DNA from 3 places in the Kushneria sp. AK178 genome. Region 1 is predicted to be linked to each of the others. Evidence: predicted binding sites of a transcription regulator. Region 1 holds the regulator's gene; each other region holds the start of a gene.
What was found. The regulator LexA, encoded in region 1, represses DNA repair genes until DNA is damaged. The targets are predictions, from matches to a motif close to TACTGTNTANNTANACAGTA.
Positions count from the first base shown of each region.

Region 2: the regulator LexA is predicted to act here: its motif matches at 5,172-5,191, upstream of M1D97_RS02320 (DNA adenine methylase).
Region 3: the regulator LexA is predicted to act here: its motif matches at 7,348-7,367, upstream of recA (recombinase RecA).

Region 1 covers NZ_CP096381.1:1,645,190-1,655,858, forward strand. The annotation lists gene M1D97_RS07360 (NUDIX hydrolase) at 1-152, shown strand, start outside; gene M1D97_RS07365 (hypothetical protein) at 152-1,102, shown strand; gene pyk (pyruvate kinase) at 1,178-2,647, opposite strand; gene topA (type I DNA topoisomerase) at 2,970-5,639, shown strand; gene M1D97_RS07380 (DUF6586 family protein) at 5,636-6,094, shown strand; gene M1D97_RS07385 (hypothetical protein) at 6,184-6,429, shown strand; gene M1D97_RS07390 (lipopolysaccharide kinase InaA family protein) at 6,518-7,219, shown strand; gene lexA (transcriptional repressor LexA) at 7,262-7,906, opposite strand; gene M1D97_RS07400 (TetR/AcrR family transcriptional regulator) at 8,071-8,781, shown strand; gene nagZ (beta-N-acetylhexosaminidase) at 8,778-9,815, shown strand; gene M1D97_RS07410 (mechanosensitive ion channel family protein) at 9,856-10,669, shown strand, end outside.
Region 2 covers NZ_CP096381.1:499,769-510,437, reverse strand. The annotation lists gene M1D97_RS02350 (metal-binding protein ZinT) at 1-229, shown strand, start outside; gene M1D97_RS02345 (PQQ-dependent sugar dehydrogenase) at 367-1,968, shown strand; gene M1D97_RS02340 (hypothetical protein) at 2,468-2,719, shown strand; gene M1D97_RS02335 (S24 family peptidase) at 2,870-3,115, opposite strand; gene M1D97_RS02330 (SOS response-associated peptidase) at 3,295-3,948, opposite strand; gene M1D97_RS02325 (phospholipase D-like domain-containing protein) at 4,079-4,849, shown strand; gene M1D97_RS02320 (DNA adenine methylase) at 5,266-6,165, shown strand; gene M1D97_RS02315 (hypothetical protein) at 6,162-7,643, opposite strand; gene M1D97_RS02310 (S24 family peptidase) at 7,800-7,970, opposite strand; tRNA gene M1D97_RS02305 (tRNA-Thr) at 8,163-8,235, opposite strand; gene M1D97_RS02300 (YnfA family protein) at 8,324-8,659, shown strand; gene M1D97_RS02295 (hypothetical protein) at 8,650-8,844, opposite strand; gene M1D97_RS02290 (YidH family protein) at 8,915-9,343, shown strand; gene M1D97_RS02285 (DUF202 domain-containing protein) at 9,348-9,716, shown strand; gene M1D97_RS02280 (PhzF family phenazine biosynthesis protein) at 9,771-10,628, opposite strand.
Region 3 covers NZ_CP096381.1:1,073,806-1,084,474, forward strand. The annotation lists gene M1D97_RS04805 (CTP synthase) at 1-335, shown strand, start outside; gene kdsA (3-deoxy-8-phosphooctulonate synthase) at 322-1,185, shown strand; gene eno (phosphopyruvate hydratase) at 1,387-2,682, shown strand; gene fdxA (ferredoxin FdxA) at 3,476-3,799, opposite strand; gene mutS (DNA mismatch repair protein MutS) at 3,968-6,520, opposite strand; gene M1D97_RS04830 (CinA family protein) at 6,763-7,266, shown strand; gene recA (recombinase RecA) at 7,411-8,484, shown strand; gene M1D97_RS04840 (regulatory protein RecX) at 8,574-9,020, shown strand; gene alaS (alanine--tRNA ligase) at 9,293-10,669, shown strand, end outside.

The DNA of each region.
Region 1 (10,669 bases):
GCGAATTCGTGCCCAATAACGAGACGGATGCGGCCGAATTCTTTGATCTCGACGATCTGCCGCCGCTGTCCGAGGGACGAACGCTGCCCATCGATATTCACGAATGCTGGGCCTTTGCCAACTCCGGGGCGGCCGGTATCTACAGCGACTGATGGCCATCGCCGGTATTGATCGGCTGCTGCATGCCGACTGGAGTCTGTCGCCTGCCAGGCGCTGGTACGCCCGGGCGCAGCGTATCGACGGCCAGTGGCAGGTCAGTGACCCGGTCCGCATCCGGGATGTCCACGGCTGGCGTGACAGCGTGCTGATGGCTTCTCGAGAGGGCGCCACCCTGGCCGGATTCGATTTTCCGATCGGCGTGCCCGAGCGATGGGCCGAGCAGGCCGACGTTACCCGTTTCAGGACTTTCCTTGAGGCGATGGAGGCCCCTCGATGGGATCAGTTTTTTGATACGGCTTCGATCCCGTCGGAGATCTCGCCGACGCGGCCCTTTTATCCGCAGCGGGCCTGCAAGGGAATACGTCAGTCTGACCTCACACAGGCGCTGGGGGTCGAGAGCTTCGACGCGCTGCGTCGGTCGTGTGAGCGGGATATGCCCGGACGCAAGCCCTGTCCGCTGTTCTGGACGCTGGGCGCCAATCAGGTCGGCAAGGCCGCTCAATCGGGCTGGCAGAGCGTAATCCAGCCGGGCATGGCCCAGGGCGCAGCGCTATGGCCCTTTGATGGTACGCTGGTCGAGCTTGCCGACACGCATCGCTGCATCCTGTGTGAGACCTGGCCGACGCTGGCGGCCCGGCTGATGGGGGTTGAGCTATCAGGACGTCAGAGCAAGCGCCGCCGGGCAGATCGCATCGAAGCCGGTCGTCATCTGTTGGACACCGCATTGCCGGTGACATGGGAGGCGCCTGCCAAAGCATCGCTCGAATCGGGGTTCGGCGAGCGCGCTGACGGTGAGGACCCCTTTGACGCCATGCTGGGGCTTTTGATGATGATCGCCGTGGTGGAGGGGCAGCTGCCGGCGTCATCCACGCTGTCGCCCGTGGCGCGCCATCTTGAAGGGTGGATACTGGGGTTTGATGACGCGATAGCGCCGAAAGGGTGATCGGGCGCTGATAACAGAAAAGGCCTTCAAGTGAAGGCCTTTTTTGAGACGGATCGATGTGTCGCGTGGCCGCTATCAGCCGATGTGTTCGCCGACCTGTACAATCTTCATGGCGTTGGTGCCGCCCTGGGCGCTGACGTGATCGCCGCGGGTCAGGATGACGTAGTCGCCCGGGTTGGCCAGCGCCCGCTTCTCGAGTTCGGAGACGGCGCGCTGGTTGACCTCGGCATTGGGCATGTCATCGGTATTGAACTCGATGGCAAACACGCCGCGGTAGAGCGCCATGCGACGCAGCGTACGCGGATGTGACGACAGGGCCACAATGGGCAGGCCGGAACGAATGCGCGAGGCGATCAGCGGCGTATAGCCGGTCTCGGTCAGGCAGGCGATCGCTGCCACGCCTTCGAGGTGGTTGGCCGCGTACATGGCCGACAGGGCCACGGTTTCATCAATGCGATGAAACTCATCGGCCATGCGATGCTTGGATTCCTGAGCGGCGCGTTCGCGCTCGGCACCCATGCAGCAGCGATCCATCGCCTCGATGGTCTCGACCGGGTAGCTGCCGGCGGCGGTTTCGGCGGAGAGCATGACCGCATCGGTGCCATCCAGCACCGCATTGGCCACGTCAAAGACTTCGGCGCGCGTTGGCAGCGGCGATTCGATCATCGATTCCATCATCTGCGTGGCCGTAATGACCGCACGATTGAGCGTGCGGGCACGGGCGATCATGCGCTTCTGGACACCGATGAGCTGCGCATCGCCGATCTCGACGCCCAGATCGCCGCGGGCCACCATGACAGCATCGGAAGCGATAATGATCCCGTCCAGCGTGGCGGCATCGGCCACGGCTTCGGCACGCTCGACCTTGGCGACCAGAGCAATGTTCTTGCCGGCCTCTCCAAGCAGATCACGCGCCAGCTGCATGTCAGCGCCGGAGCGCGGGAAGGAGACTGCCAGGAAATCGACTTCCAGGTCGATCGCGGTTTTCATGTCCTCGCGATCCTTGTCGGTCAATGCTGCCGCCGACAGGCCGCCACCCTGTTTGTTGATGCCCTTGTTATTGGAGAGGGTGCCCCCCACTTCAACGCTACATTCGATACGTCCGCCGTCGACGCGATTGACCTTGAGCACGACGCGGCCGTCGTCGAGCAGCAGAACATCGCCGCTTTGAACGTCGTCGGCAAGCGCCTTGTAGTCACAGCCGACCTGATGGTTATCGCCTTCGTCGCGGCCCAGATTCACGTCGAGAACAAAGTCCTGACCGTTTTCAAGCTCGACCGAACCGTTGGCAAAGCGGGCAATACGGATCTTGGGACCCTGCAGATCGCCCAGAATGGCGACGTTACGCTGCTGGTTTCTGGCCGCTTCACGCACGGCCTCGACGCGACGGCGGTGATCCTCGGCGCTGCCGTGGGAGAAGTTGATTCGAACGACATCAACGCCTGCGTGCACCATGGCCTCGAGAACGCCTTTTTCGTCACTGGCAGGACCCAGAGTGGCGACAATCTTGGTGCGGCGAATCGGGCCGGCAGTCGCTTTCGTCATGAAGCATTCTCCTGATGCGGTGTCTGAATATATTCACTATACCTTTTTCACCCCCATGGGTGCGACGGCTATGCGCCAAAGTCTTGATGACACCTTCGAGAATGTCGAGGCATTCGACGGGGGGCGGCGCAATGATGTGCCTGCCGTGAGGGCATCAACGCTTTCGCCCATCGTTTTTTATCCGGTGGCGCCATGGATAAGGCCAGGGTAGGGTAGTCGCATTTTTCAGGGTGTCTGAACCTGTCCCGGTCAATGGGCGGTCACACACGCTGCTTTTCTGACATGATAGTGCCGGCAGGACCGGCAAAAGAGACGGAGATCTATGGGCAAGTCACTGGTGATCGTCGAGTCGCCGGCCAAGGCCAAGACCATCAACAAGTACCTCGGCAACGATTTCATCGTGAAATCGAGTGTGGGCCATATTCGTGACCTGCCGACCAGTGGTGGTGGCAAGGGTGCCACTGACCCCTCCGAGCGTGCCCGTCAGGCCGCTGCCACGCGCAAGATGTCTGCCGAAGAGAAGGCGGCTTATAAAAAGCGCAAGAGCCATGACCAGCTGATCCGCCGCATGGGCGTCGATCCCGAAAATGGCTGGCAGGCGAACTACGAAATATTGCCGGGCAAGGAAAAGGTGGTCGACGAGCTCAAAAAGCTCGCCGAGAAGGCCGATGCCGTCTATCTCGCCACCGACCTTGACCGTGAAGGGGAGGCCATCGCCTGGCATCTGCGGGAAACCATCGGTGGCGACGAGTCGCGCTATCGCCGTGTGGTCTTCAACGAGATTACCAAAAACGCCATTGCCCAGGCGTTCGAGACCCCCGGCGAACTCAAGCTGGACCGCGTGCATGCCCAGCAGGCCCGGCGCTTTCTGGATCGTGTGGTAGGCTTTATGGTGTCGCCGCTGCTGTGGAGCAAGGTGGCTCGAGGCCTGTCGGCCGGCCGCGTCCAGTCGGTTGCGGTGCGGTTGATCGTTGAGCGTGAGCGCGAAATTCGTGCCTTTACGCCGGAAGAGTACTGGGACGTTCATGCCGACCTTGACGCCGGCAGTGGCGATAGCGTGCGGTTTGAGGTGGTCAAACATCACGGTGATGCTTTCCGGCCGACCAGTGAAGCGCAGACAGCCTCGCTGATTGCGCCTCTCGAAAAGGCGGCCTACGTCATTACCGGGCGTGAGGATCGCCCGACTTCCAGCAAGCCCGGCGCCCCCTTTATTACCTCGACCCTGCAGCAGGCGGCCAGTGGGCGTCTCGGGTTTTCGGTCAAGAAAACCATGACTCTGGCGCAGCGTCTGTATGAAGCGGGCTTTATCACCTACATGCGTACCGATTCGACCAATCTGTCCGCCGACGCCATCGCCATGGCACGCGACTACATCGAATCCAGCATGGGCAGTGACTACCTGCCCGACGCCCCCAATGTCTACTCCAGCAAGGCGGGCGCTCAGGAGGCTCACGAAGCCATCAGGCCGACCGATGCCGGTCGTCACGCCGATGATCTCGGCAGCATGGAGCGTGATGCCGAACGCCTCTACGAGCTCATCTGGCGTCAGTTTCTGGCCAGCCAGATGGTGCCGGCACAGTATCTGTCGACCACGCTCACCATTGAGGTGGCAGGGTTCGAGCTGCGGGCCCGCGGGCGAGTGCTGCGCTTTGACGGCTATACCCGGGTGCTCAAGCCCTCGTCCAGAAAGGAAGAGGATCAGCAGCTGCCGGATATCGGCAAGGGCGAGACGCTGGAACTCAGGGCGCTCGATCCGAAACAGCATTTCACCAAGCCAACCGCGCGCTATACCGAGGCCAGCCTGGTCAAGGAACTCGAAAAGCGCGGCATCGGCCGGCCCTCCACCTATGCGGCCATCATTTCGACGATTCAGGAACGGGGCTACGTCAAGCTGGACAGCCGCCGTTTCTATGCCGAAAAACTGGGCGAGATCGTCACCGACCGGCTGATCGAGTCCTTCCAGGATCTGCTGGACTATGGCTTTACGGCCCGCATGGAAGACGAGCTCGACCACGTCGCCGACGGCGAGCGTGACTGGCGCGAACTGCTGGACAGTTTCTATGGCGATTTCCGCGCCCGGCTGGAGCATGCCGAGGGCGAGGAGGGCATGCGCCCCAATCAGCCGGTCGAAACCGGCATCGAATGTCCCACCTGCGGTCGACCCATGCAGATTCGCATCGCCTCCACCGGCGTCTTTCTGGGCTGCTCGGGCTACAACCTGCCGCCCAAGGAGCGCTGCAAGACCACCATTGATCTGCTGCCCGGGGAAGAGGCGGTGCCGGCGGATGCCGATGAAAATGCCGAAACCGATGCCCTGAGGGCCAAGCGTCGTAATCCGAATACCGGCACGGCGATGGACAGCTACCTCATTGATGAGACGCGCAAGATTCACATCAGCAACGATGATGATGGCTACTACGAGATCGAAGAGGGCCACTTTCGCATCAAGGGCTATGAAGGCCCGACCATCGAGTGCGACAAGTGCGGCTCGGAAATGCAGCTGCGCTCGGGGCGGTTCGGCAAGTATTTCGCCTGTACCAACGATGACTGCAAAAACACCCGCAAGCTTTTGAAAAGCGGCGAGCCTGCGCCACCCAAGATGGACCCGATTCCGATGCCGGAGTTGATCTGTCAAAAGGTGGAGGATCACTACGTGCTGCGTGATGGCGCCAGCGGTCTTTTCCTGGCGGCCAGCCAGTTCCCGAAAAACCGTGAAACGCGACCGCCGCTGGTCAGCGAGATCAGACCGCATGCCGAGGCGCTGCCGGAAAAGTACCATTTTCTGCTGGAGGCGCCGGATCACGACCCGGATGGGCATCCGGCCCAGATCCGGTTCTCGCGCAAGACCAAAAGCCAGTATGTGTTGAGCGAGGCAGAGGGCAAGGCGACCGGCTGGAAGGCGCTGTGGGACGGCGAGCGCTGGCAGGTCGAGGATAACCGCAAGGGGAGCGGTGCCAAAAAGGGCGGCAAGTCAGGGAAGCAGGCATCATGAGCCATCAGGGCCGCACCAATCAGCTGCTGTATCAGGCCATGCTGCTGCTGGATCAGTCTGCCGGCGATGATGAGCATGCCGATGCCCGGCGACGAGCGCTCGAGGAAGGGGCGCTATCGATGCTCGAAATGGCACTGGAAAGCCTGATCAAGGAAATCGCGCATACCTGCCGCTGGCCTGACATGCACTGGCGCAGGGTCCTTGAACAGCCGCCGGCACCGGTGGCCGAAATCGAACTGCTGCGAGAGCTCATGGCCCGTCCCGACAGCTGGCTTGCCAGACTGCTGCAGCTGCTTGATCGTCTTCATGATGAAGGTGGTGCCGCGCGGCTGCGTCGGCACGACAACATGATTGCGTCCAGCCAGAGTGAGCCCCTTTCCCGGGAACTTGCAACGTGTCTTGATAGTTTTCGAACGCTGCTTCCCAGACTCCGTGAAACCAGCCATGAGTGGTAATGTCTTGTATTGGAACAACGTGACATCCCTTTTCAGGGAAATTAATATTGCGTTAATGATTGGCGCTGATCGGATCAGTGAGGTGGCTCATGACTGACGCCGCCGTATTCGAGATCGTCGAGCTTGAAGATGGTCAGTTTGTGCTTCGGGCCGCCGACAGTGACGAGACAAACGAGCCGCTGGCCAGTATCCGGTTTTCGTCCAGTACGCTTGAACTTTTGCGGCATCATCGCTTTGATGTGGCCCGGGAAATGCTGGACCATTTGATCTCCCGCTCCGTACTCGCAGAAGAGGATGAGGGCACTGAAGCCCCCGAGCCTGCCGCCATTCATTGATTCGCCTTTTTGACTCGCCCGATCCCCGTTTATGGGCGGGGATCGTCCTTTCGGCCCCCGGGGGCTGAAGATCCGGAATTGATCTGTTATGTCAGAGACCCTGCAGGGTGATTTTGACTTCTGGTGGCAAGCGCCGGGAGAGTGGGTAGAACCCCCCAACGAACGCAAGGGAGGCCTCAGCGGTGTTCGGTTCATCCGGCCCGATCCGCAGGGTCCCTCCTACTATGTCAAGATTCAGCACGGCCATCTGTTTCGTAGCCTGCGCTATCCGCTGGGACGGCCTACCACGGTGCGTGAATGGCAGGGCCTCAAACGGTGCCAGATGCTGGGGGTCAACGCGCCGCCTCCCGTTTTTTTCAAGGCCAGAAAAAGCGGGCAGGGGTGGCAGGCCGTCATGGTGACCGAGGCCCTCCACGGTTACCAGAGCCTGCAGGCCATGCTCAGGGCTGACGAGTACGATACCGGGCAGCGCATCGCCATATTCCGGGCACTGGCAAGCAATCTCATCAGGCTGCACCGCAGTGCCTACAAGCACGGCCATCTCTATCCCAAGGAGGTGCTGGTTCGACTCGATGCTGATGACAGCGCGAGTACGGCACTGGTGGATCTGGAAAAGTGCCAGCGTCGTCCGTCGACTCGCCTGGCCGCCATGCGTGATCTGACGCGTCTTTTTGGTGATGCCCGGCCAATGGGGATGCGTGACGACGAATGCCATCTGGTGATGGACCTCTATCAAGAGGCGGGGATGACGCTGGACAGGGCACGCCTCATGCTGCCGCGGGTGCGTTAGGTGTGCCCGCAGGCACACCCTTGAGAAAAGCCGGCGTGCCGGTTAAAGGTTGTTGCCGTCGCCGCCGCGAATCACGCCAACGCCGACGCCCTCTATTTCCAGGCTCTGTCTTGTCAGATCGATGGTGATGGGCTCAAAATCGGGGTTTTCGGCAATCAGGCTGACAACACTGCCCTGGCGCTTGAAGCGCTTGACCGTGACATCGTCTCCCAGGCGCGCCACCACGATCTGCCCGTCCCGGGCATCATGCGTGCGGTGGACGGCCAGCAGATCGCCGTCGAGGATGCCGGCATCGCGCATCGACAGGCCGCGCACGCGAAGCAGGTAATCCGCCCCCGGATTGAAAAAGTCGGCCGGCATCGGGCAGTAGCGCGCGATATGCTCGGCGGCGAGAATCGGGCTGCCGGCGGCGACTTCCCCGACAACGGGCAGGCCGGCAGCAGTGCTTTCCTGCTCCTGAATGGTCTGCTCCTGATGGGACAGGCGAATGCCGCGCGATGTCCCGGGGATCATCTCGATAACCCCCTTCTTGCGCAGTGCCCGCAGATGCTCTTCGGCGGCATTGGGCGAGCGAAATCCCAGAGCACCGGCAATTTCGGCCCGCGTGGGCGGATAGCCGAGCTCATTGATGGTGCTGGCAATAAAATCGAATACGGCCTGCTGGCGAGCGGTCAACGGTCGTGTCATGTGCAGTGGCCATTGTTGATGTATACAGTATGTGATTGTATCCAGTCGTCATGTCAATGCAAGTGCTGCGATGCTGCCTGAATGCAGGTGTCAGGCGGCAATGGTGATACCATCGATGACTGGCCCGCACGTTTTATTTTCATGAAAGAGAACTGATATTTTCCATGGTGCCATCCGATACCGTGACCCGAATCCTTGATGCGGCTGAAGTGCTGTTTGCCGAGCATGGCTTCTCTGAAACCTCCCTGCGTCGGATCACCGGCCGGGCCGAAGTCAATCTGGCGGCCGTCAACTATCACTTCGGCTCCAAGCAGGCGCTGATACAGGCCGTGTTTTTCCGGTATCTGGACCCGTTCAGTGCGGATCTGCACCGACGGCTTGATGCGCTGAAAGCCGGTGAGGCGGGCGCGCCGGATCTTGATGGGCTGCTTGATACGCTCTTTGCCAGCGTGCTGGAAATGCCTTCCGACAATCATGATCTGAGAACCTTCATGAAGCTGCTGGGGCTGGCCTACTCTCAGACGCAGCGCCAGCTTCGCGACGAGCTGCGCCGGCGTTACGGCGATATCTTTTCACGCTTTCTGGAGCTGCTCAGGCAGGCTACCCCGGAGCTGGCCGACGATGAACGCTTCTGGCGGCTGCATTTCATGCTGGGGTCGGTCATCTTTACGCTGTCCGGGCTCAATACCCTGCGCGATATCGCCGAGCATGACTACCATCAGCGCATCACGATCCGGGAGCTGGCCCAGCGGTTGAAGCCGGTGGCACTGCACGCCCTGCGGGCACCGGTGGCCGATGATGCATCAGTCGCACGGATCGATCAGCATATACCGCCAGAGATGACGTCCTACGCCAGAACAGGAACCCACTCATGACCGACTCAAAGGTCGCCACGTTCGGTGGCCCCCTCATGTGTGATCTTCAGGGCACGCACCTGAGCGAGCAGGAGCGGGACTGGCTTGCGCACCCTGCCGTGGGAGGCATTATTCTCTTTGCGCGTAATGTCGAGTCCCCCGGGCAGATGCGCCGGCTGTGTGACGACATTCGTCGATGTAATCCCGATATCGTGATCGGCATCGACCAGGAGGGTGGGCGTGTTCAGCGTCTGCGCAACGGTGTGACAGCCCTGCCGCCCATGGCGCGTCTGGGCCGGTACTATCGTCAGGCGCCCGAAAAGGCGCTGGCACTGGCGTGCGACACCGGCTGGCTGCTGGCGATGGAAATGGCCGCCTGTGGCGTCGACTTTTCCTTCGCGCCGGTGCTGGATCTGGATGATGCCCGCTGTCCGGCCATCGGCAACCGCGCCTTTTCCGATGACCCGCAGCATGTGACGGCCCTGGGCGGCGCCTTTATCGACGGGTTCGAGGAGGCTGGCATGGCCGGTATCGGCAAGCATTTCCCCGGCCATGGCGGCGTCACGCTCGATTCACACCTGGTGATGCCGGAAGACGACCGGACACTCGAGGTGCTCGAGTCGCATGACCTGATGCCCTTCAGGGCCCTGTCCGATCACCTGGTCGGCATCATGCCGGCCCATGTGCGCTTTACCCGGATTGACGATCGGCCTGCCGGGTTTTCGCAGTACTGGCTTGAGTATCTGCGTCACGATATCGGCTTTGATGGCGTGATCGTTTCCGACGATCTTTCCATGGAAGGGGCCGCCATGGCAGGCGGGCCCGGTGAGCGTGTCATGGCAGCACTACAGGCCGGCTGCGATCTGACCCTGTTATGCAATGACCCTGACGCGGCGGCACAGGCCCGCGACACACTGGCACGACACACCGTGCTGCCCGAGAGCCGGCAGCGTTTGAACAGGCTCTACTTCAGCGGCAAGCGCCTGACAATTGAAACGCTCATGACGCTGCCACGCTGGCAGCATACGTGTGAGCGGCTGCAGCGGATCGGCTGATGCGCCAGCGCACCCGATGATCTGAAGGAGCCCCTGCGTTATGGAAGCGACGGCACTCTGGCAACAACTGCTCACCGGTACGCGCGACCGGCTGGATCAGCTCTTCGGAATCCCGGGCTGGGCCCTCATGCTGATCGGACTGATGCTTTTGACGGTGGTCGTTGATATCACGGCGGCACTTCTGCTGCGTCGTCTGGAACGGCGTCTGCGCCACAGCCCGAGACGCTGGGACGATGCGCTGGTGCACGGGGCTCGTGTGCCCTTTCGGGTCTGGCTGTGGAGCGGTGCCCTGTGCATGATTCTGACCCTGGTGGCTCAGGAGGTCGAACTTGAAGGGGTCAGCCGCTATATGGGGCTGACGTTCGGCATGATCACCCTGGTATTGATCTTCTGGGGTGAAATCCGGCTGATGCAGCGTCTCGAGCAGCGCATGGTCTTCCCGCCCGGCAATTCCCGCTCGTCTCCGGTCGATCAGACCACGGCCTCGGCCGTGACCAAGATCGTGGGCGCGGTCACCCTGCTGACCGTCATGCTGCTGGCCATGCAGCTGCTGGGCGTCGACATGTCCAGTATTCTGGCAGTCGGCGGTGCCGGCGGGCTGCTGATCGGGTTTGCCGCGCGCGATGTCATGGCCAACTTCTTTGGCGGCATGGTGATTCATCTGGACAAGCCCTTTCGGGTGGGGCACTGGATCCGCTCGCCCGATCGCGACATTGAAGGCGTTGTTGAGGACATCGGCTGGCGTCTGACCCGCATACGCACCTTTGCCGGTCCGCCCATCTACGTGCCCAATGCCGCCTTCAACCGGATTACCATCGAAACCCCGTCACGCATGCAGGCGCGTCTTATCTGGG
Region 2 (10,669 bases), 1.1 Mb from region 1:
AGGCAATCGCGGCGTGCGCTTTATCTTTCAAAAGACCGAAGGCGACGACCGGGCACCGGATTTCATCCAGTTCAGCGATCACGACATCGCCCCCACCGATGCCCATCACTACCATCTCTACATGGGCGATGACCGCCAGGCACTGCTGGACAACGTGGTCAACTGGCCGACCTACTATCCCACCAGTTATAGCGACCGGGAGGTCGTTGACGCCATGATGGCGCACTAAGCGCCCGCCCGGGGCCGCCGATGCAGGTGGCCCCCCTCGCCTTAAACCCGAGCTGAGGAACGCAGGGTACGCTTGAGCCCATTAACGGCAGAGGTGGCCTTGCCCCTGTCACCACTCACGGCTCAAGGGTCAACACCATGCGCAATCGGCCGGCCTGGCTCACCATTGGCATCCACTTTCTCATTGCCCTGCTCGTCGGCACGCTGCTGGGCAGCATCGTGCAGACCCAGATGAACCTGGCGGCCCTGCAGCAAATGGGTGTGGATATTTCGGTCATGCAGCGCCTGACGACGACCCTTGGCGATCTGATCCGGTTCGCGCCGGTCTATGCCGCGCTCTTCTCGGTCGGGTTTGTGATTTCGCAGGCCCTGGCGCTTTTGATCTCGCACCACTTCTGGAGCGGCCAGCACCGTCCCGTGCTCTGCGCGCTGGCTGCCATGGTGGCGCTGTGGCTCACCTTCCAGCTGGTCAACCTGTTCGCCCCCATGCCGACGTTGATCGCCGCCACCCGCACCACCGCCGGCATGATCGCGATGCTGATCAGTGCCGGTATTGCGGGCGTAGTGCTGGCGTTTCTGCGCGGCGCCGGCCAGCAACGCACGGCAAACCGCGCCACCGGCACGATGACAGTGGCGCTACTGGCGGCCGGCACTGCCGGTCTGGCCCCTGCCCCCGACGCGCTGGCGCAGCCCGAGGCCACCGATTACCGGATCGAGACCGTCGCCGAGGGGCTGGAACACCCCTGGTCGCTGGCCTTTCTGCCCGACGGGCGCATGCTGGTCACCGAACGCCCGGGGCGGCTGCGGCTGTTGAGCGCCGAGGGCGACACGCTCACCGCCTCGCTCGACGGCGTGCCGGCGGTGTTTGCCTCGGGCCAGTCCGGGCTTTTCGACGTGCTGCTGTCGCCCGATTTCGAGCAGGACCGGACGCTGTTTCTCGCCTACGCCTGCGGCACACCCAGTGCCAACCACGCCTGCCTGTCGCGTGCCCGCCTTGGGGAGAACAGGCTCGAGCAGGTCGAGGAGATCTTTCGTGTCGACCCGGCCAAGTATGGCGATGCCCACTTTGGCGGCCGGCTGGCCTGGCTGTCGGATGGCACGCTGATCCTCACCCTCGGTGACGGCTTCGACTACCGCGAGCAGGCCCAGAACACCGCCAACCACATCGGCACCCTCGTGCGCCTGAACCCGGACGGCAGCGTCCCGGAAGACAATCCCTTCGTGGGTGATGATACCGCCCGGCCCGAGATTCTGAGTTACGGCCACCGCAACGTGCAGGGCCTGGTCGTGGATAACAAGGACCGCATCATCATTCACGAGCACGGCCCGAAGGGCGGCGACGAGATCAACCTCATCCAGCCGGGCGGCAACTACGGCTGGCCGATCGCCACTACCGGACTGGATTACACCGGCGCCCGCGTCACGCCCTTCGACACCTATCCCGGCACGCAACCGCCGCTGTTGGAATGGACGCCCTCGATCGCCCCCTCCGGCATGACGCGCTATGACGGCGCGCTGTTCCCTCAGTGGCAGGGTGATCTGCTGGTCGGCGCACTGGTCGATCGCGAGGTCCGTCACGTCACGCTTGCCGACGACGCCACGCAGGCCGAAGACGTCGAGGGGCTCTTTGGCGGGCTCGACGAGCGCATTCGCGACGTACGCACCGGCCCGGAAGGGGCAGTGTATCTGCTGACGGATAGTCCCGAAGGGCGGGTACTGCGGGTGATGCCGGCGAGATAACGAACGTCCGGCGCTCCTTTCAGGCATGACTGCCGCCCCGAGCGCGCAGCCATTTTTCAGGAGGTCTGCTCCATGTCCTGATGCGGAGCGGATCGCTACCGTTGCCTGCCCCGTTTTCAACCCGGCCCTCCCTGCATCATCTAGCAGGTCGGCCCGCCACAACCCGAGCACGACGCTGATTGCCAAAATCAAAAACGTGATCCATGTTAAATATCGAGGCAACCAATAGGTAAAGACGATGATTATTTTTGCATTAATAGTCGGCATTACAGGCGCGCTGGCCTGGTGGCGGCTCTACCGGCACTTCGAAAAACGCAAGGCACCCGCCGACAAGGAGGACAGTCCGTGACCGCCCATGCGTGAGGCCATAAAAAGGAATGATCTCTCTGCTTCTCCAGACCTGGCTGCCGCTTAACAAGTTTTAGGCCAAGGACTTTACATTCGGTAACCTATGGAATTAATACTTAACGTATCCCATGGTGACTGAATTGGAGGCCTTATGGTCTGGCTGATTTTTGGGGCATTTTATCTACTGCTGGTGAGCTTTTTTCTGGGCGCCTTTGTCCTGTCCCGGCGCGCGGACGATCAGGCCCGGCGCACGGAACAGCAGCTGTTGGAAACAGAACAGTCGGAAACAGCGCGCCACGCGGTGAAGATTCATCGGCTGGTTGAAGCCGACAGGGAGCATACCGATACCACAACCTCCCCCCTGGAAAACGATACCGCCTCCGACAAGCGCCTGACCGGCTGACGCCGAGGGCAACGTTTCTGCGGAAAGCGCTTCGGGAAAGTAATCGCCTCCCGCCGGAGGCCTGATCGAGCCGGGACAGCAGAAGCGGGAGTGCCCGGCGTCATGACCCGATACCGCCATGTCAGGCCCGGTCGCCGATCAAGGGCTGCGTCAGTACACCGATCGCACCTGATGCGACACCACGCCTACCATATCCACGTTGGTCAGATCGCCCGTCCACAGCTGCCCGTCCAGCCCCTCCAGCACGGGCAGGTTGATGCGATGGGCATAGCGATAGACGTACAGCGCCTCGTCGACATTGACCACCACCAGCGCGCCGTCGCGCAGTGACCGCATCTGATCGACGACCAGCCAGTCGCCCTCCTGCCACGGATCGATAGCGTCATCGTCCTGCACCACTTCTGCCAGAAAGGAGAGATGCGAATGCGGGGCAAAAACTGCTGCCAGCGGTCAGCGCCCGGGGTGTAGGCCGGGTCCTGCTCGCCTCGGGGCACCATGGTGGGCATGGGCATTCGATACGCCACGCGCATGACGCCTCCTTGCAGCGGGTAAAGGGAAAATGACCGGTCGCGGTTTTACGCCGGATTCAACGGCTCGACCAGCTCGGCGTGGTCATTGCCGACCCGGTTGGCATCCTTCGACACCGCCCAGTGGGTGATGGCCGTTGCCGGCACCGGCTTGATCAGCTGACGGATCGTCTCCCGTTCGGTCATGTGCGGGTCCAGCCAGTCCGCGAGGCAGTCATCCGCCAGTGCCAGCGGCATCCGGTCATGGACGTCCCGGGCCGCCCCGCGGGCATCATGGGTGATGATGGCCAGCCCCGGCTCGCCATCCGGCCGCGTTGACCAGATGCCGGCCAGCCAGATCAGCGCCCTGTCCGCCCGGCAGATGAAATGCGGCTGCTTGCCATCCCCCGTCTTGAGCCATTCATACCAGCCATCGGCCGGCACCAGGCAGCGGTGACGGGAAAACGCGCCGGCATAGTACTTCGACGTCGCGACCTTCTCGGCCTTCGCGTTGATCGGCGTCGGCGCGTCATCGCCCGCCCAGTGCGGGTGATAGCCCCACCAGACGTGTTCGAAGCTCGCCGCCTCCTCATCTTCGCGATGCAGCACCACGGGCACATGGGTGCCGGGCGCCACGTTGTAGCGAGGCCGCTCGGCATCATCGACGTGATCGCGCACGTCAAACGACAGCTCTCGAGCTGCCTTCCGGCGCTGGGTAAACAATACGTATCGTCCGCACATGACGGGAGTGTAGTCACGAGCGGTGAAGAGAGAAATTCACGCCCCGGATAACGTCAGGCATGGCCTGTTTCGACAGCACCGGATAACATGCTGTTTTTGATAGGCATTTCTGATGACGTTTCTGCATTACCAGCTGGTGATTTTTATCTCGGTGCTGTGCCTGACCCGGCTGCATCGCAGGGTGGGCGCGGTCGCCGCACTGGGCTGGACGCTGTGGTCACTCATGACGCTCGGGTGGCTGCCCGTGCTGGCTGTCCAGACCTTCACCGCGTGGATCAGCTGGTACGGCACTCGGTTTTTCCTCAGGCAGAAAGCGCGAGCCGGCAAGGCGACTCAAACTGCCGACAGCAGGGCGGCGCCCGGCGCCAAAAGCACCGCGACCCAAAACCAGCTGATCCAGGGGCGTGACCATCATAGTGAGCTGATCCACGCGCTTGAGATTGCCCGAAAGGACCTGATGATCGTCTCCGGCTGGCTGTCCGATCGGGTCGTGAACGATCAGTTCTGTGATCTTTTGGCGAGTGCGCTAAAACGCGGCGTCAACGTTCACATCGCCTACGGCGCCAGCGATCGCGACCGGCAGCACCGGCTTTCCGACACGGCGATCAGGGCACTGGAGAATCTGAAAAAAACCGGCGAACAGAGTCGCAAGGGCCGGCTGACCATTGTGCAGCGCGCCACGCATGAGAAGTGTCTGATTGTGGACAAGAAGTACGCCATCGTTGGCAGCTTCAACTGGCTGGCCAACGCGCACTATCGGGACAAGGAAACCAGTATCAGGACCCGGCAGAGGCGTGTAGTGAAGGAACTGATGGCGTCGTGCAGGAGTGATGGGGCAACGAGATATACGGAGGTGTATGGGGCGAGTGGAAGGAAAGCGTAGGGCGGGCCGAATTAACGACCATGTGACCGGCAGATAGAGTAAAGGTAATAATCCTGACGTTTTCAACGCTGACGTATCTCTTGGACGATGCCACCCAAGTAGAAGATTTGCAAAGCTCCTTACCAAGCTCGGAGAGCGCTCTCGTGACTTGCGCACCAACCCAAGAGGTACAATTCGTCTACTGCCGGACAGGTGACAAGCAGAATAAAATAAAAAATTACTATCTATAGGAAGCCGCTAAACCGCTCTTGAAAGAACTTCATGTCAATCGAAAGCATGAACATTTGTTCAAAGCAAAACACACATTACTTCCAAACTTTGTTACTGGATGCAAATCCAGTACAATGCCGACATCAAGCCATCTATCAAAAATTTATCTTATTGATAATAAATGTCTTTTTGGAGGTGGCCATCTTATGAACAAGCAGTTAGAATTAGATGCATCTTTATTTGGAAGTGCCATGTCTTCTTCATTCGTTACCCCTCTACGCTACCCAGGCGGCAAAGGACGACTTGGCGCATGGCTGGCTGAAGTTATCCGGCATAACGACCTGCAAGAAGGCTGCTACGTAGAGCCCTACGCAGGTGGTGCAGGCGCAGCCATGTATCTGCTGCTGAAAGAACATGTGAGCAGTATCGTGATCAACGATGCTGATCCAGCGATTTACGCTTTCTGGTGGGCTGTACTTAATGACAGTGAGCGTCTTGTATCGCTGATCAGAGAAACACCTGTCACCATGGATACCTGGTACCAGCAGCGTGCAATCGTGGACGTGCCGGGCGAAGTTGATACCACAATCCTTGGCTTTGCCACTTTCTTTATGAACCGTACCAACCGGTCAGGCATTATTTCCGGCGGCGTCATCGGCGGGAAAGGCCAAGGTGGCACTTACAAGCTGGATGCGCGATACAACATTGAAGGGCTGTGCAAACGCATCAAGGATATTGCCGCACGGCGGGAAGACATTTCGCTTTATGATGTAGACGCCATGGAACTGATCCAGCCGGGCTTTCTTGAAACCCCGGAAAGCTCCCTGATTTATCTCGATCCACCCTACTACAATAAAGCCAACCAGCTCTATCGCAATTTCTACAAACCCGAAGATCATGCAGAAATTGCTGAGAAGGTGGTGGCGCTCGAAACCCCGTGGCTTGTTACTTACGACAATTGCGAAGAGATCAAGGCGCTTTATCAAGGAGCTGAGTGTGAAGAATTTTCTCTCCACTACTCAACTCACTTAAAACGCCCAAAAGCTAAAGAAGTGCTCTTTTATGGAAACCTTTTTCTTGAAAATAAACCAACATTGAGGCGCTAATATTTTGCCTCAAGTAAAGCTCTAAATAATGGAGTCATTTTTTCAGCAGCGTCTTTAGCATCAGTAGAAGTAAAAACATGCTGATCGTTATGAGTAACAAAGTTGAGTAGCTTTCTAGGTACCGTATGCTGATTACTCATAGAGTTTCTCAAACTTTGATCAGGCACTGTTTTAGAGCAAGATCCTGCAAATTTGACTATAGTTTCTAAAGGCGGTATACCACTGCCTTTCTGATGTTGAATCATAAAATCTTTCCAGACATCCACATGCTTCATTCTAGCTATCAAAGATACCTCTAGTAAGCTTCTTAAAAGCAAGGCCGTCGCATAGGGATATTTTTGCGGCTCAATAATTTGCAACTCTTGAAGAATTCGCCCTGCTTTGTCATTTTTAATATTTATTTCAAGATTGGCAGGCAATGCTCTAGGATTTACTTTCTTTTTTGGACGGCTAGGCTTTTTCGCACCCAATTCACCTTCATTTTTACCTTTACTATCATTATTAGAAGAGGGCCTATCAACATGCTCAATCAGGTCTTTAGCTGAAACAGCATTACTATTTCCAACATTTTTTACATCGAGAATAAAGTCTTCTTTGTAATATCTTTTCACGTCCTCTTTATCGTTAATAGTTCTACTTGTCAAAACTGCTTTTTTGCTACTCCCCGTAAGTGCCGGTAACGAATCATACATAAATCTCTTCAAGACACTTTCTATTATCTCTTGATCCCATTCAAAATTTAGCCATCCAGAGTCATCAAAGTAAATATTGCCAAATTTTTCTTTTGTCACGCTACTGGTAAGTATTCGCCTTAGAACACCAACTGGAAAGTCGTCGACGCTGTCATAAATTATTTCTTTCTCACCCTCATCCCACTTTAGCCCCATAAACAAATCGATAATACGAGCATCTTGCACCGCTTTTCGTATATCTGAACTACTCAGTCCTGTTTCATTTATAACCTGCTCCATAGTTTTGCCATCGTTAAAAGCATTAATAGCAAACTGCCCTTGAGCATATAAAGACCAGCTTATAACAGGCGCTTGGTTCAGATGCCTAGATACGACTAACCGAATCGCTGCCAATCTATCAGGTGCAATTACAACTGGGATTTTTTCAAAGCTGGCCTTGTAACTTTCGCCTTGAACAGAAAGTCTTTCTATATACCTACTATGTTCGGCCGGAGCCAAGTTTGGCTTTAGCAATAGCTGGCAAGCACATACCCTTCTATTCCCTTCGATAGCTATAAATCTACTATTTTTATTAGGCTTCCTTATCACAACGACAGTCTGGTCAGGATAAAATCCTGAAGTAGAAATAGACTTTGCCATCTCCCGGACTTTGCATGATGCTAACAAGTTAGACCTAACATCGGGCTGGTTCGCCCCTTCTGGAAGATTAGGTAGTCTTGGATTCTTTGGATCAAGCTCTATAGAGCTAGGTGATATTTTTGTATGCTTCCAGCTTTCGTAGCCCATATACACTCCTAAAACGAAAACATAACGCTTAAAACATTAAGCATTATTTTTATCTGATAAAGGAGAAAAGCACAACTAGCTTACCCGCCCCAAATGCCCAAATACCTGCCCACTCACTTCAACCTTTCCCCTACTCAGCATCTCGGGTGTGATCAATCAAGGCTCGTACTTCCGGTTATCGCTCACCAATGACAGGGCGCTGCCGATCATCCGCTGCACACGCTTGCCCCTCAGTGCACCCCCTACTTGTACTAGGAACACACCATCAGGCTTCGTACGTGAGCGATCGACCAGTATCACGTCTTCCCCATCAATAGTATTGGCCATCGAACCCCGACTGTATGCCTTGATGAGCCAGACTTTTAGGAACTGAATAGCGGATACGTACTGATCAGTCCTTAATTAAAAAAAGTGCTCAAGCTCTCAGATTCAGCTGTAGCAAGAGCAAAACGACCATACCACCCTACAAAACAAAAAAAGGCCCGACGCATATGCGCCGGGCCTTTAAAATCCTGCGGGTGCCGGTAAGTGGACTCGAACCACCGACCTACGCATTACGAATGCGTTGCTCTGCCAACTGAGCTATACCGGCGAACCCGGCCCATATTCTAGCCATCCCTTGTGGCCTTGCCCAGCCCCTGTGTCAGAGTAGGCGCCCCTTGTTCGACTTCGGAGCGCCCATGGCCCCCGTCATCACCACCCTGCTCTTTATCGTCACGGCGCTGGCCGAGATCGTCGGCTGCTATCTGGTCTATCGCTGGTGGGTGCTCTCCAGCAGCGCCTGGTGGCTGGTGCCGGCGGCGGTGTCGCTGGCGCTGTTTGCCTGGCTTTTGACGCTGCACCCGGCCGCCAGCGGGCGCATCTATGCCGCCTATGCCGGGGTCTATCTCATCACCGCACTGGCGTGGCTGCGCCTGGTGGATGGTCAGCCGCTGCAGATGAGTGACTATCTGGGCGGCGGGCTGGCGCTGGCCGGGGCGCTGGTTATCATGGTGGGGTATCAGTCTCAGTCCTGATCGCGCACGAACCAGTGCACCAGCAGCCACACCGCAACGGCGGCGAGGGCAAACACGATGACCGTGAGCTGCACCGGCAGCGGCCAGTGCATGAAGGCCCAGTCATTCTGCAACAGGGCGCCAAAGAGATAGCCCGCCAGCAGCATCAGTGCGCCGAGGGCGCAGCTTCGTGTCAGAAGGGTCATGCCTGTCTCCTGCGACCGTGAACCGTTATCGTAAGGGCTCGCCGCCGTCCCGCCGGCGCCCATGAGAATCATGCGTTCAGTTTACGCCACCGATCACGCCGTCTCGACCATGACCACACCGTCTTCAGACCCCAACCGCCGCCGCGCCTTTCGCCCCCGCTGGCAGCGCCAGGGCCACCATCCGGACTATCGCTTCTCGCTGGCCAACGAGCGCACCTTCCTGGCCTGGATTCGCACGGCGCTGGCCTTCATGGCCGGCGCGGTGGGCATCTATCAGTTCGCGCCGGACATCGCCACGCCCTGGGCGCGCGAGGCGGTGGCGGTGCTGCTGGCGCTGGCCGGGGCGGTGCTGTCGCTGGCCGCCTATCACCGCTGGGCGAGCAACGAGCGCGCCATGCGCAGCGATGATGCCCTGCCCTACACGCGGCTTCTATTGATTCTGGCGCTGTTTGTCACGGTCGTGGCGCTGGTGCTGGGCGTGCTGCTGATGTGGGGATGACGCCATGACCAGGCCCGAACCGGCCGCTGAGCGCGACCCCGGCCTGCAGCCCGAACGTACGGGCCTTGCCTGGACGCGCACCGCCTTTGTGATGCTGCTGATCTCGGCGCTGTTGCTGCGCGGCGGGTTTGTCCATCACGAGCATGGCCTTGCCTGGACGGGTTTGGCGCTGCTGATCGCCACCGGGGCAACGTACGCCTGGGCGGGCGTGCGCCTGCGGGTGATCACGATCAGTCATGCCCCGATCACCGTCCCGGCCACCTGGGCGATCCGCGTGGCGGCGCTGGCCATCGCCCTGATCGGCCTGAGCCTGGCGGTGAGCGTGCTCTATCACGGCGAGCTACTTGCCCGCATCAACATGCTGCTGCTCTGAACAGTGGTTGAATACGAGCGGCAAATGCGCCTTTGCTTGCTACGCAGGGCGACCTTAATCGCGTAGATAAATCTCGCCTTTACCGACCAGCACAGCGTTGCCGCCGACCTGCACTCGCTCGTTGTTCATGGCGGTTTCGATCACGCTGGGCCGCCCCATTTCCACCCCCTGATGAATGATCCAGCTTTCGGTTTTGTCCGTCGTCGCCAGATAGCCGCTCAGCGCGGCCGCGGCGCTGCCGGTGGCAGGGTCTTCACACAGGCCGTGCTCTCTAGACAACATCCGGGTGCGAAGTACGGTGTCCTCGCCCGCTGACACGCCGGCAACATACAGGTACACCTGCTCGACCCCACTCGGCGCCACCACGTTGGTCCATACGGTCTCGGATATCTCCAGGTGCTGCAGCGCTGCGAGGTCGTTGAGTTCGATCAGGTGAAACGCCAGTCCACAGGAAGAGACCACAGGAGTGCCGACAATCTGATGATCCTGCAGACCCAGCAGGGCGGCGGCAGTGGATTGGTCCAGCACGCTTGAAGTAATACTGGCAGGCCGAGCCGTGGTGAAGGTGGCGTTGCTGTCCGCGTAGTCGATGGGCAGTTCGCCTACCGAGGGTTGAAGGATCAGCGTCTGTTCGCGACTGACCAGACCCAGCTCGGCGAGAAGCTGAGCGGTACCGACGGTGGGATGCCCGGCAAATGGCAGCTCTCTGGTCGTCGTAAAGATCCGCATCGGGTAGTGACCAGGGGCCCTGGCGGTTCCCAGAAAGACTGTTTCGGCCAGATTGAGCTCGCAGGCCACTGCCTGCATGGTGGCGGTTTCAAGCCCCTCGGCATCCATGAATACCGCCAGTTGATTGCCCGAAAATGGCGCGTCGGTAAACACATCCAGCAGATAATATTCGACGCTTGTCATGGTCACTCCTTGTTCAGCATTGGCGGCTTTCGAGACAACAG
Region 3 (10,669 bases), 570 kb from region 1:
AGGGCTCGAAGGCCCGCGAGATCTATGGCAGCGAGACCATCATCGAGCGCCATCGCCACCGCTACGAGATCAACGATCAGTTCGTGGCCGATCTGGAAGCCGCCGGCATGGTCTTCTCCGGGCGCAGCGTGGATCAGTCGCTGGTCGAGATGGTCGAACTGCCGGACCATCCCTGGTATGTTGCCTGTCAGTTCCATCCGGAATTTACCTCGACCCCGCGCGATGGGCACCCGCTCTTCACCGGCTTTGTCAACGCCGCGCTGACGCATCGCGCCGCGCGCACCCACAAGGCCGGCACGCGTGATCAGCAGGAGCGTGACGATGACAGGCACTGACACCACGGCGCAGACCACCGTCGCCATTGGCGATATCACCACCGGCAATCAGCAGCCGCTGACGCTTTTTGGCGGCATGAACGTGCTGGAATCGCGGGACATGGCCATCGAGGTGGCCGATGCCTGGGTCGAGGCGACGAAGGCGCTGGGGATTCCCTATGTCTTCAAGGCCAGCTTTGACAAGGCCAATCGCAGCTCGATCCACTCTTATCGCGGACCGGGCCTTGATGACGGGCTGAAGATTCTTGATGAGGTCAAAAGCCGCTTCAACGTGCCGGTGCTGACCGACGTGCACGAGCCGCATCAGGCACGTGCCGTGGCCGATGTCTGCGATGTTATCCAGCTGCCGGCCTTTCTGGCCCGCCAGACCGATCTGGTCGTGGCGATGGCGAACACCGGGGCGGTGGTCAATATCAAGAAACCACAGTTTGTTGCGCCGCATGAAATGCGCCATATCATTACCAAGTTCGAGGAGGCCGGTAACAACCGGCTGATCCTGTGCGAGCGCGGCTCGAGCTTTGGCTACAACAACCTGGTGGTGGACATGCTCGGCTTCGGCGAGATGAAGCGAACCGGCTATCCGGTCTTTTTCGACGTCACCCATTCGCTGCAGCAGCCGGGCGGCCGGGCCGACAGTGCCGGCGGCCGGCGCCAGCAGGTCGTCGAGCTGGCCCGGGCGGGTATCGCCACCGGCATTGCGGGGCTTTTCGTCGAGGCGCACCCCGACCCGGACAACGCCCGCTGCGACGGCCCCTGCGCACTGCCGCTGGATCGGCTGGCGCCCTTTCTGGAGCAGATTCGCATGCTCGATGGGGTGGTCAAGCATTTCGACCCCATCGACATCCGCTAGTCCTGAAACGCCGGTCATGATGACCGGCGTTTTTATTGGTAAGTTACCCGGTAGCGACCGGCGCTGTTGATGCCGGTCCGGTGGTGTTGTGATAACGCTGGCATGGCAGGCAGGCAAGTGGCTTTCTATGCTGTCATGACGCGTTCATTCGAGTCCGGTCCGAAAGCCCGGGCCGGCAGTTAACCAGTGAGGATGCTTTAGATGGCCGAGATTGTTGATATACATGGACTCGAGGTGCTCGATTCGCGTGGTAATCCCACCGTCATGGCCACGGTCACCCTGACCGGCGGCATCAGCGAGCAGGCCTATGCGCCCTCCGGTGCCTCGACCGGCTCGCGCGAGGCGCTGGAGCTGCGCGATGGCGACAAGTCGCGCTATCTGGGCAAGGGCGTCACCAAAGCCGTCAACGCCGTCAATACGGTGATTCGGGATCGTCTCAAGGGCATGGATGCCAGCGATCAGCGGGCGCTGGATCAGGCCATGCTGGAACTGGATGGCACGGACAACAAGGGCAATCTGGGCGCCAACGCCATTCTTGCCGTCTCGCTGGCGGCCGCGCGTGCCGCCGCGACCGAGAAGGGCATGCCGCTGTACGCGCACATTGCCGAGCTCTACGGCACGCCGGGCCAGTACAGCATGCCGCTGCCGATGATGAACATCATGAATGGTGGTGAGCACGCCGACAACAATGTCGATATTCAGGAGTTCATGATTCAGCCGGTCGGCGCGAAGAGCTTCGCCGAAGGGCTGCGTATGGGCGCCGAAATCTTCCATGCGCTCAAGAAGGTACTTTCCGGTCGCGGCCAGTCCACGGCCGTGGGTGACGAGGGCGGTTTCGCGCCGGATCTGGAGTCCAACGCCGACGCGCTGGGCGCGATCAAGCAGGCGGTCAGCGATGCCGGCTATCAGCTCGGCACCGATGTCACCCTGGCGCTCGACTGCGCCGCGTCCGAATTCTACAAGGACGGTCAGTACGCGCTCTCCGGTGAAAACAAGACCTTCACCAGCGAGAGCTTTGCCGACTATCTGGCCGACCTGGTCGATCAGTACCCGATCGTCTCCATCGAGGACGGTCTGGACGAAGCCGACTGGGACGGCTGGAAGGCGCTCACCGACAAGCTGGGCGATCGCGTCCAGCTGGTGGGTGATGATCTGTTCGTGACCAACACGCGGATCTTTCGCGAGGGGATCGACAAGGGCATCGGTAACTCGATTCTGATCAAGTTCAACCAGATCGGCTCGCTGACCGAGACGCTGGATGCCATCAAAATGGCCCGCGATGCCGGCTATACCGCCGTGATCTCGCATCGCAGCGGCGAAACCGAGGACACCACCATCGCGGATCTGGCGGTCGGCACCTGTGCCGGGCAGATCAAGACCGGCTCGCTGTCGCGCAGTGATCGCGTGGCCAAGTACAACCGGTTGCTGGTCATCGAGGATCAGCTGGCCGGCAAGGCGCCCTACCGAGGGCTGGCCGAGGTGAAGGGTCAGTCCTGATCCGGTTGATCTGAATCATTAAATTTAATCCGACTGCGCCATGCAGTCGGATTTTTTATGTCCGCGCTCTATATTCGACGAATCCTGGACGATTGGCTTGACCATGGAGGGGGGCAGAACCCACCATGAGTTTATTCGAAGCGGCCCGCATGCGGGTACAGAGCTTCACTCCTTTCTTAAATTTTTGATCTGATTGGCTTTTTTGGAAAAATTAAGCGTTCTGATCGTTACAAGTCTTTGATTAATTCTTTTTTTAAAATCTTTTTATCGATCAGTAGCACTGATCGAGCCTTCATCTGACGGCGTCAAATGGATGGCACCGTTCAGGACATCAACGACACTACAGGATTCTGGCGCGCTGGGTATCGGATGGATTCGATCTCTCCGCATGGACGACGCCAATGGATAGCGGGCCAACGGACAGGCTCAAGGATGCAGGAGGCAAGGGCGGCCCTGCGGGGCCGCCTTTTTCAACAAGGCTTGATCGCCTGGCAGTGCTGATCGGGTTTTCATCCGACGGTGGCAAAGGGATGGCACCGTTTGGAACATCAACGACAACATGAGGTTCTGGCGCGCTGGGTATCGGATGGATTCGATTTCTCTGCATGGATGACGCCAATGGACGGCGAGCCAATGGACAGGCTCAAGGACGCAGGATGCAAGGGCGGCCCCTCGGGGCCGCCTTTTTTTGTGCGCCACTGTCAAGGCGGGTTACCGGCAGTGGTAGCCGACACGATCGGATAACATCAGGCCGGGGAGGGGCGTGTCGGGACGGCATCGGTCCCGACAGTGATTACTGCGCCAGCTTGTCGATCTTGCCGGGCACACCGTTCCACTCATCGGCATCGGCGGGTGGGTCGGTCCGCTCGTTGATGTTGGGCCACTTCTCGGCCAGGTCGGCGTTGATCTCGATGAACTTCTCCTGACCCTCCGGCAGCTCGTCCTCCGAATAGATGGCCTCGGCCGGACACTCCGGCTCGCAAAGGGCGCAGTCGATGCATTCATCCGGATGAATGACCAGAAAGTTGGGGCCTTCATAGAAGCAGTCGACCGGGCAGACTTCTACACAGTCCGTGTATTTGCATTGAATGCAGTTCTCGGTGACGACAAAGGTCATGTCACGAACTCCGGGGTAGCAGGCGGTCACGGCCCGTACGGGGACAGACCGTGTTGAAAAGGGGTGTGGGGCGGCCCACGAAAAGGGGCCTTATTCTAGAAGGCGCGCCCGTCCGGCGACAAGCCGCATGTGCTGAAAGCGTCCTGCCGGCCCGGGCGGTCATGGGCATCAGTCCAGTCGGTCACGCCATTGATACAGCCACTCCTGGGCCTGACGCGGTGACAGGGCATCCAGATCCAGCTGCGACAGCGCCTCGACCATCGGATGCGGGGTGGCAGCAAACAGATCGTCCTGCTGCGGCGGCGCTGTCTCCGGGGCTGATGGCGGCGAGGCAGGGGCCGGGCGTTCGATGTCCTGCGCTTCCAGCGTCATGAGCTTTTCCCGGGCGCGGGCAATGACCGAGCGGGGCACACCGGCCAGCTGGGCCACCTGAAGCCCGTAGCTCTGGCTGGCGGGGCCCGGTTCGACCCGGTGCATGAACACGATGCCGTCGTTGTGCTCGGTGGCATTGAGATGCACGTTGGCGACCCCCTCGGCGTGCTCGGGCAGGGCGGTCATTTCGAAATAGTGGGTGGCAAACAGCGTAAAGGCGCGCGTGCCGGTCAGGTGTTCGGCGGCCGCCCAGGCCAGCGACAGCCCGTCAAAGGTGCTGGTGCCGCGGCCGATCTCGTCCATCAGCACCAGGCTGTGATCGGTGGCGTTATGCAGAATGCTGGCGGTTTCGGTCATTTCGACCATGAAGGTCGAGCGCCCGCCGGCCAGGTCATCCGAGGAGCCGATGCGAGTGAAGATGCGATCAATCGGGCCGATATCGGCGCTGGTGGCGGGCACGAAACAGCCGGTGTGCGCCAGCAGGGCGATCAGGGCATTCTGACGCATGAAGGTGGATTTACCGCCCATGTTGGGTCCGGTAATCACCAGCATGCGGGTGTCGTCATCAAAGTGCAGGTCGTTGGGCACGAAAGGGTGGCTCGAGACGTGCTCGACCACCGGATGGCGGCCGTCGCGGATGGTCATGCCCGGCGTGTCATGCAGTACCGGACAGACCAGTGACAGGGCATGGGCCCGTTCGGCAAAAGTGTGCAACACATCCAGGGTGGCCAGCGCCTGCGCCATCCGTGTCAGGGCCGTCAGCTCGGCGTTGAGCGCCTCGAGCAGGCCGTCATACAACAGCTTTTCACGCGCCAGCGCCCGGGTGCGGGCCGACAGCGCCTTGTCCTCGAAGGTCTTGAGTTCGGGGATGATAAAGCGCTCGGCGTTTTTGAGGGTCTGGCGGCGGATGTAGTCCGCCGGCGCTTCGCGCGCCTGCGCCCGGGGAATCTCGATGTAATAGCCGTGCACCCGGTTGTAGCCCACCTTGAGCCCGGCAAGGCCGGTGCGCTCGCGCTCGCGTGCCTCCAGCTGGACCAGATAGTCGCCGGCGTTTTCGTGCAGTGACCGGTACTCGTCGAGCTCCTCGTCAAAGCCTTCGCGGATGACGCCGCCATCGCGAATCACCACCGGCGGGCTGTCGATCAGGGCGCGACTCAGCGTATCGGCCAGCGTCGGCCAGGGCACGATGTCCCGGGCCAGGTCATCCAGAACGCTGCCTGCGGGGATCGTCTGCAGCCGCTCGGCCAGCGCCGGCAGGGCATTGAGGGCGTCGCGCAGCCGGGCCAGATCCCGCGGGCGGGCGCTGAGCAGGGCCACGCGGGCCAGGATGCGCTCGATGTCGCCGATGCCGCGCAGGATGTCGTTGAAGGCTTCGATGTGGTCCTCGTCGCCCAGCCGCTTCACGCCCTGTTGTCGGGCATTGATCTGATCCCGGTCGCGCAGCGGACGGTTGAGCCAGCGGCGCAGCAGGCGGGCGCCCATGGGGGTGGCCGTGGTGTCGAGCACCGAGGCGAGTGTATTGTCCTGCCCGCCGGCCATGTTGCGGTCGATCTCCAGATTGCGCCGGCTGGCGGCATCGATGACCACCGAGTCGTCGCGGTTTTCCACGCCGATGGCGGTGATATGCGGCAGCGCCGTGCGCTGGGTGTCGCGGACGTAGTCGATCAGCACGCCCGCGGCCGTCAGCGCGCGGGTCATGTGGTCGCAGCCAAAGCCCGACAGGTTCTGGACCTGCAGCTGGTCGCAGAGCAGGCGTCGTGACGTTTCCAGGTCGAAGTGCCAGTCGCTCTGGCGCTGCAGACCGGGTCGCTCTTCAAGGCGTGCGGGCAGGGGCAGGCTCTCCATGACCAGCAGTTCGGCCGGGTCGAGCCGGTGCAGCTCGGCCAGCATGTCCCCTTCGCCCTCGACTTCCAGCACGCTGAAGCGGCCGCTGGAGAGTTCCAGCCAGGCCAGTCCCCAGTGATCGTTATCGCCGTGCAGGGCCGCGACCAGATTGTCGCGGCGCTCATCGAGCAGGGCCTCGTCGTGAAGCGTGCCGGGGGTGACGATGCGTACCACGCGACGCTCTACCGGTCCCTTGGCCGTGGCCGGGTCACCGATCTGTTCGCAGATGGCCACCGACTCGCCCATGCGGACCAGCCGGGCCAGATAGCTTTCGGCGCTGTGATAGGGTACCCCCGCCATGGGGATGGGGGCGCCGTTGGAGGTGCCGCGGGCGGTCAGCGTGATGTCGAGAAGTGAAGCGGCGCGTTTGGCATCCTCATGGAAGAGCTCGTAGAAATCTCCCATGCGATAAAAGAGCAGCACGCTGGGGTGCTCGCGCTTGATGCGAAAATACTGCGCCATCATGGGCGTTGGTTGGGACTCGGTCTTGCCTGCCACGTGAAATTGACCCTGTCCGATGACATATGAGGTGAAAGGCTCCCGAGATTATCATGATCCGCTATCGCGGCTGTATTGCTATAGTGCAGACAGTGCAGGTTTCTCGCCTGCGGCAGGGGGAGCATGGTTATCGGGGTGGTGTCCCCATTGCCGGCAGCGATCGAGTACCATGTGATTTTGTCAATTAAAGGTCATCGGCGGGAGTTGTCATGGCAACAGCATCGGGCATACAGGCGCTGGCCAGCCGGCTGTGTCTGCTCTGTGAGCAGCAGCGTGTGGTGCTGACCACCGCCGAATCCTGCACCGGCGGTGGTGTGGCACGGGCCATTACCGACGTTGCCGGCAGCTCGGCGTGCTTCGAGACCGGCTATGTCACCTATGCCAACAGTGCCAAGCAGCGCCTGCTGGGCGTGTCATCGGTGTCACTGGCGCTTTTCGGCGCGGTCAGCGAGACCGTGGTGCATGAAATGGTACGCGGCGCCTGTCGCGACAGCGGGGCGGACCTGGGCGTGGCGATCAGCGGCGTGGCCGGTCCGGGCGGCGGGTCACCGGACAAGCCGGTGGGCACGGTGTGGCTGGCCTGGGGCAATGCGACCCAGAGTCAGGCCCAGTGTTATCAGCTCAGCGGCGAGCGCCTCGACGTGCGTCGTGAGGCGGTAGCGCTGGCACTCAAGGGGTTGATCGAGCGACTCGAGGAAAATCCCTTTGACTGAGGCGCGGCGGCGCTGTCTCCATGGGCATGAGGTGAAATAAGTCACCGAGGGGATATGACAGACCGTCCTTTTGGTTTAAAATACTGGATAAGAATACAGTTTATTGACGTGTCAGCGTCAGGCTGACCCGACAGGAGGGCCAACATGGCACAAGATGACAACCGCTCCAAGGCGCTTAACGCAGCCCTTTCCCAGATCGAGCGTCAGTTCGGCAAGGGGGCGGTCATGCGGATGGGCGATGCGCCCCGCGTGGCCATTCCCGCCGTTTCGACCGGCTCGCTCGGGCTGGACATTGCCCTTGGCGTGGGCGGTCTGCCCTTCGGGCGTATCGTTGAAATTTTCGGCCCGGAGGCTTCGGGCAAGACCACCATTACCCTGTCGGTCATCGCTCAGGCGCAGAAGCAGGGCAAGACCTGTGCCTTCATCGATGCCGAGCACGCCCTCGATCCCAGCTACGCCGAGAAGCTGGGCGTCAATCTTGACGACATGCTGGTCTCCCAGCCCGATACCGGTGAGCAGGCGCTCGAGATCTGCGACATGCTGGTACGTTCCGGCGGCGTGGACGTCATCGTGGTCGACTCGGTGGCCGCGCTGACACCGCGTGCCGAAATCGAAGGCGAAATGGGCGACTCCCACGTCGGCCTTCAGGCGCGTCTGATGTCGCAGGCGCTGCGCAAGGTGACCGGACACATCAAGAATGCCAACTGCATGGTGATGTTCGTCAATCAGATCCGCATGAAGATCGGTGTCATGTTCGGCAACCCCGAAACCACCACCGGCGGCAATGCGCTCAAGTTCTACTCCAGCGTGCGTCTGGACATCCGTCGTACCGGCTCGGTCAAGCAGGGCGATGAGGCCGTGGGTAATGAAACCCGCGTCAAGGTTGTCAAGAACAAGGTGGCGCCGCCGTTTCGTCAGGCCGAGTTCCAGATCATGTACGGCAAGGGCATTTACCACGCCGGTGAAGTGGTCGATCTGGGTGTGCAGTGCAACCTGGTCAGCAAGGCCGGCGCCTGGTACAGCTACAAGGGCAACAAGATCGGGCAGGGCAAGGCCAACGCCGCCCAGTATCTCGAGGACAATCCCGAGGTCATGCAGGAGATCGAGGACGCCATTCGCGGTCAGCTTTTGACCACGCCGCAGGCGAAGGAAGAGGACAAGGCGGCTGACGCCGAGGCCGAAGCACCGGCAGACGCCAACGACGACGAACTGCTGTAACCATCGTTTTGCCATCGCGGTATCGAAGGGGCACGCTCAACAGAGCGTGCCCCTTTTGCTTTAATGGATGACATCACGGAGAGAGAGCGATGTCGCAAAGAACGCCTTATGAAGAGGCTATTGCGCTGCTGGCCCGGCGCGAATATACCCGCAGCGAGCTCGAGGAGCGGCTGCTGCGTCACGAGCATGCGCCCGAGGAGGTCAATGCGCTGCTGGACCGTCTTGCCGCGGAAAACCTGCAGTCCGATGCCCGCTTTGTCGAGCATTTCGTGCGCTCGCGCATTGCGCGGCTGCAGGGCCCGCGCAAGATCAGTGCCGAGCTGGCGGGTCGCGGCATCGAGCGCGAGATGATTGCGCAGGCGCTGGAGGAGAGCGATGCCGACTGGACGGCGCTGGCCGCCGAGGCGCTGGCAAGGCGCTTCGAGGGCCCGGGTGATGACATGAAGGCCCGGGCCAAACGCCAGCGCTTTCTGGCATCACGCGGATTCGACGGCCAGCAGTGCAGCAGCGCCATGCGACAGGCCTGGCCGTCATAGGCCCCCGCGCTGGCACGCGGCAGCCGCCATGAGACACAATGGTGCGTGTCAGGAGTGTCGCGCCGGGAGGCGACATGCTGATACATTAAGCCGCCAAAATTCGTCTCATTGTGCGCATGAGCCCGATGGCGTGCGTACAGGAGGCCGGAATCTCATGAGGGTCGCCCCTCGAGGCGCCTGTTGACGACCGGTAGCGCCGCCCAGAAGCGTCGCCCGGTGCATCGCCTGTTGCCTCATTTTAAAAGACCTGACCCATCGTTTACGGGAAGCCCATGAAAAGCGCCGACATACGACAAGCATTTCTGAAATTTTTTGAACAGCACGGCCATACCCGGGTGCCTTCCAGTTCGCTGGTGCCCGACAACGACCCCACGCTGCTTTTCACCAATGCCGGTATGGTGCCTTTCAAGGATGTCTTTCTGGGGCGTGACCCCAGGCCCTATGTGCGGGCCACCTCGGCGCAGCGCTGCGTGAGGGCCGGTGGCAAGCATAATGATCTGGACAACGTCGGCTATACCGCACGCCATCACACCCTGTTCGAGATGCTGGGCAATTTCAGCTTTGGTGACTATTTCAAGCGTGAGGCCATCCACTACGCCTGGCAGTTTCTGACCGACCAGTTGGGCCTGCCCGCGGAAAAGCTCTGGGTCACGGTGCATGTCAGTGACGATGAAGCCGCCGACATCTGGCTCAACGACGTGGGCGTCAGTGCTGAGCGCTTCTCGCGGCTGGATGAAGACAACTTCTGGCAGATGGGCGAGACCGGCCCCTGCGGGCCGTGTTCGGAAATATTTTATGACCACGGCCCCGACGTTGCCGGTGGCCCGCCGGGTAGCCCGGACGAGGACGGTGACCGCTACATCGAGGTCTGGAATCTGGTCTTCATGCAGTATGACCGCGACGCCCAGGGCAACATGACGCCGCTGCCGAGCCCCTCCATCGACACCGGCATGGGCCTTGAGCGTATTGCCGCCGTCATGCAGGGCGTGCACTCCAACTACGAGATCGACCTGTTCGAGCGTCTGCTGGCCTCCGCCGCCGAAATTACCGGTCAAAACGACATTCATCAGCCTTCGCTGCGCGTCATTGCCGACCACATCCGCTCCTGCGCCTTTTTGATCGTGGATGGCGTCATGCCCGCCAACGAGGGGCGCGGCTATGTGCTGCGTCGCATCATTCGACGCGCCGTCCGCCACGGTCACAAGCTCGGCGTGCGCGAGCCCTTTTTCCATCGTCTGGTGGCAGCGCTGGATGAGGAGATGGGCGGCGCCTATCCCGAGCTGCACGCGCGCCGTGAACAGATCGAAAGGATGCTGCTGAAAGAGGAGGAGCAGTTTGCCCGCACGCTGGATCACGGCATGCGCCTGCTGGATGACGCGCTGGCCGGTCTCGAGTCGAACGAGCTGGATGGCGAGACCATCTTCAAGCTCTATGACACCTACGGTTTCCCCTATGACCTGACCGCCGATATTGCCCGCGAACGCAACATCGCGCTGGACGAAGCCGGCTTTCAGCGCGAGCTCGAGGCGCAGCGCGAGCGTGCCCGCGCCGCCAGCCAGTTCGGGGCGCGCCTCGAGGTGGATATCGATCTGGAAGGCGCCACCGAGTTTGTCGGGCGCGAGCGCCTGACCGCGACCGGGCAGATACTG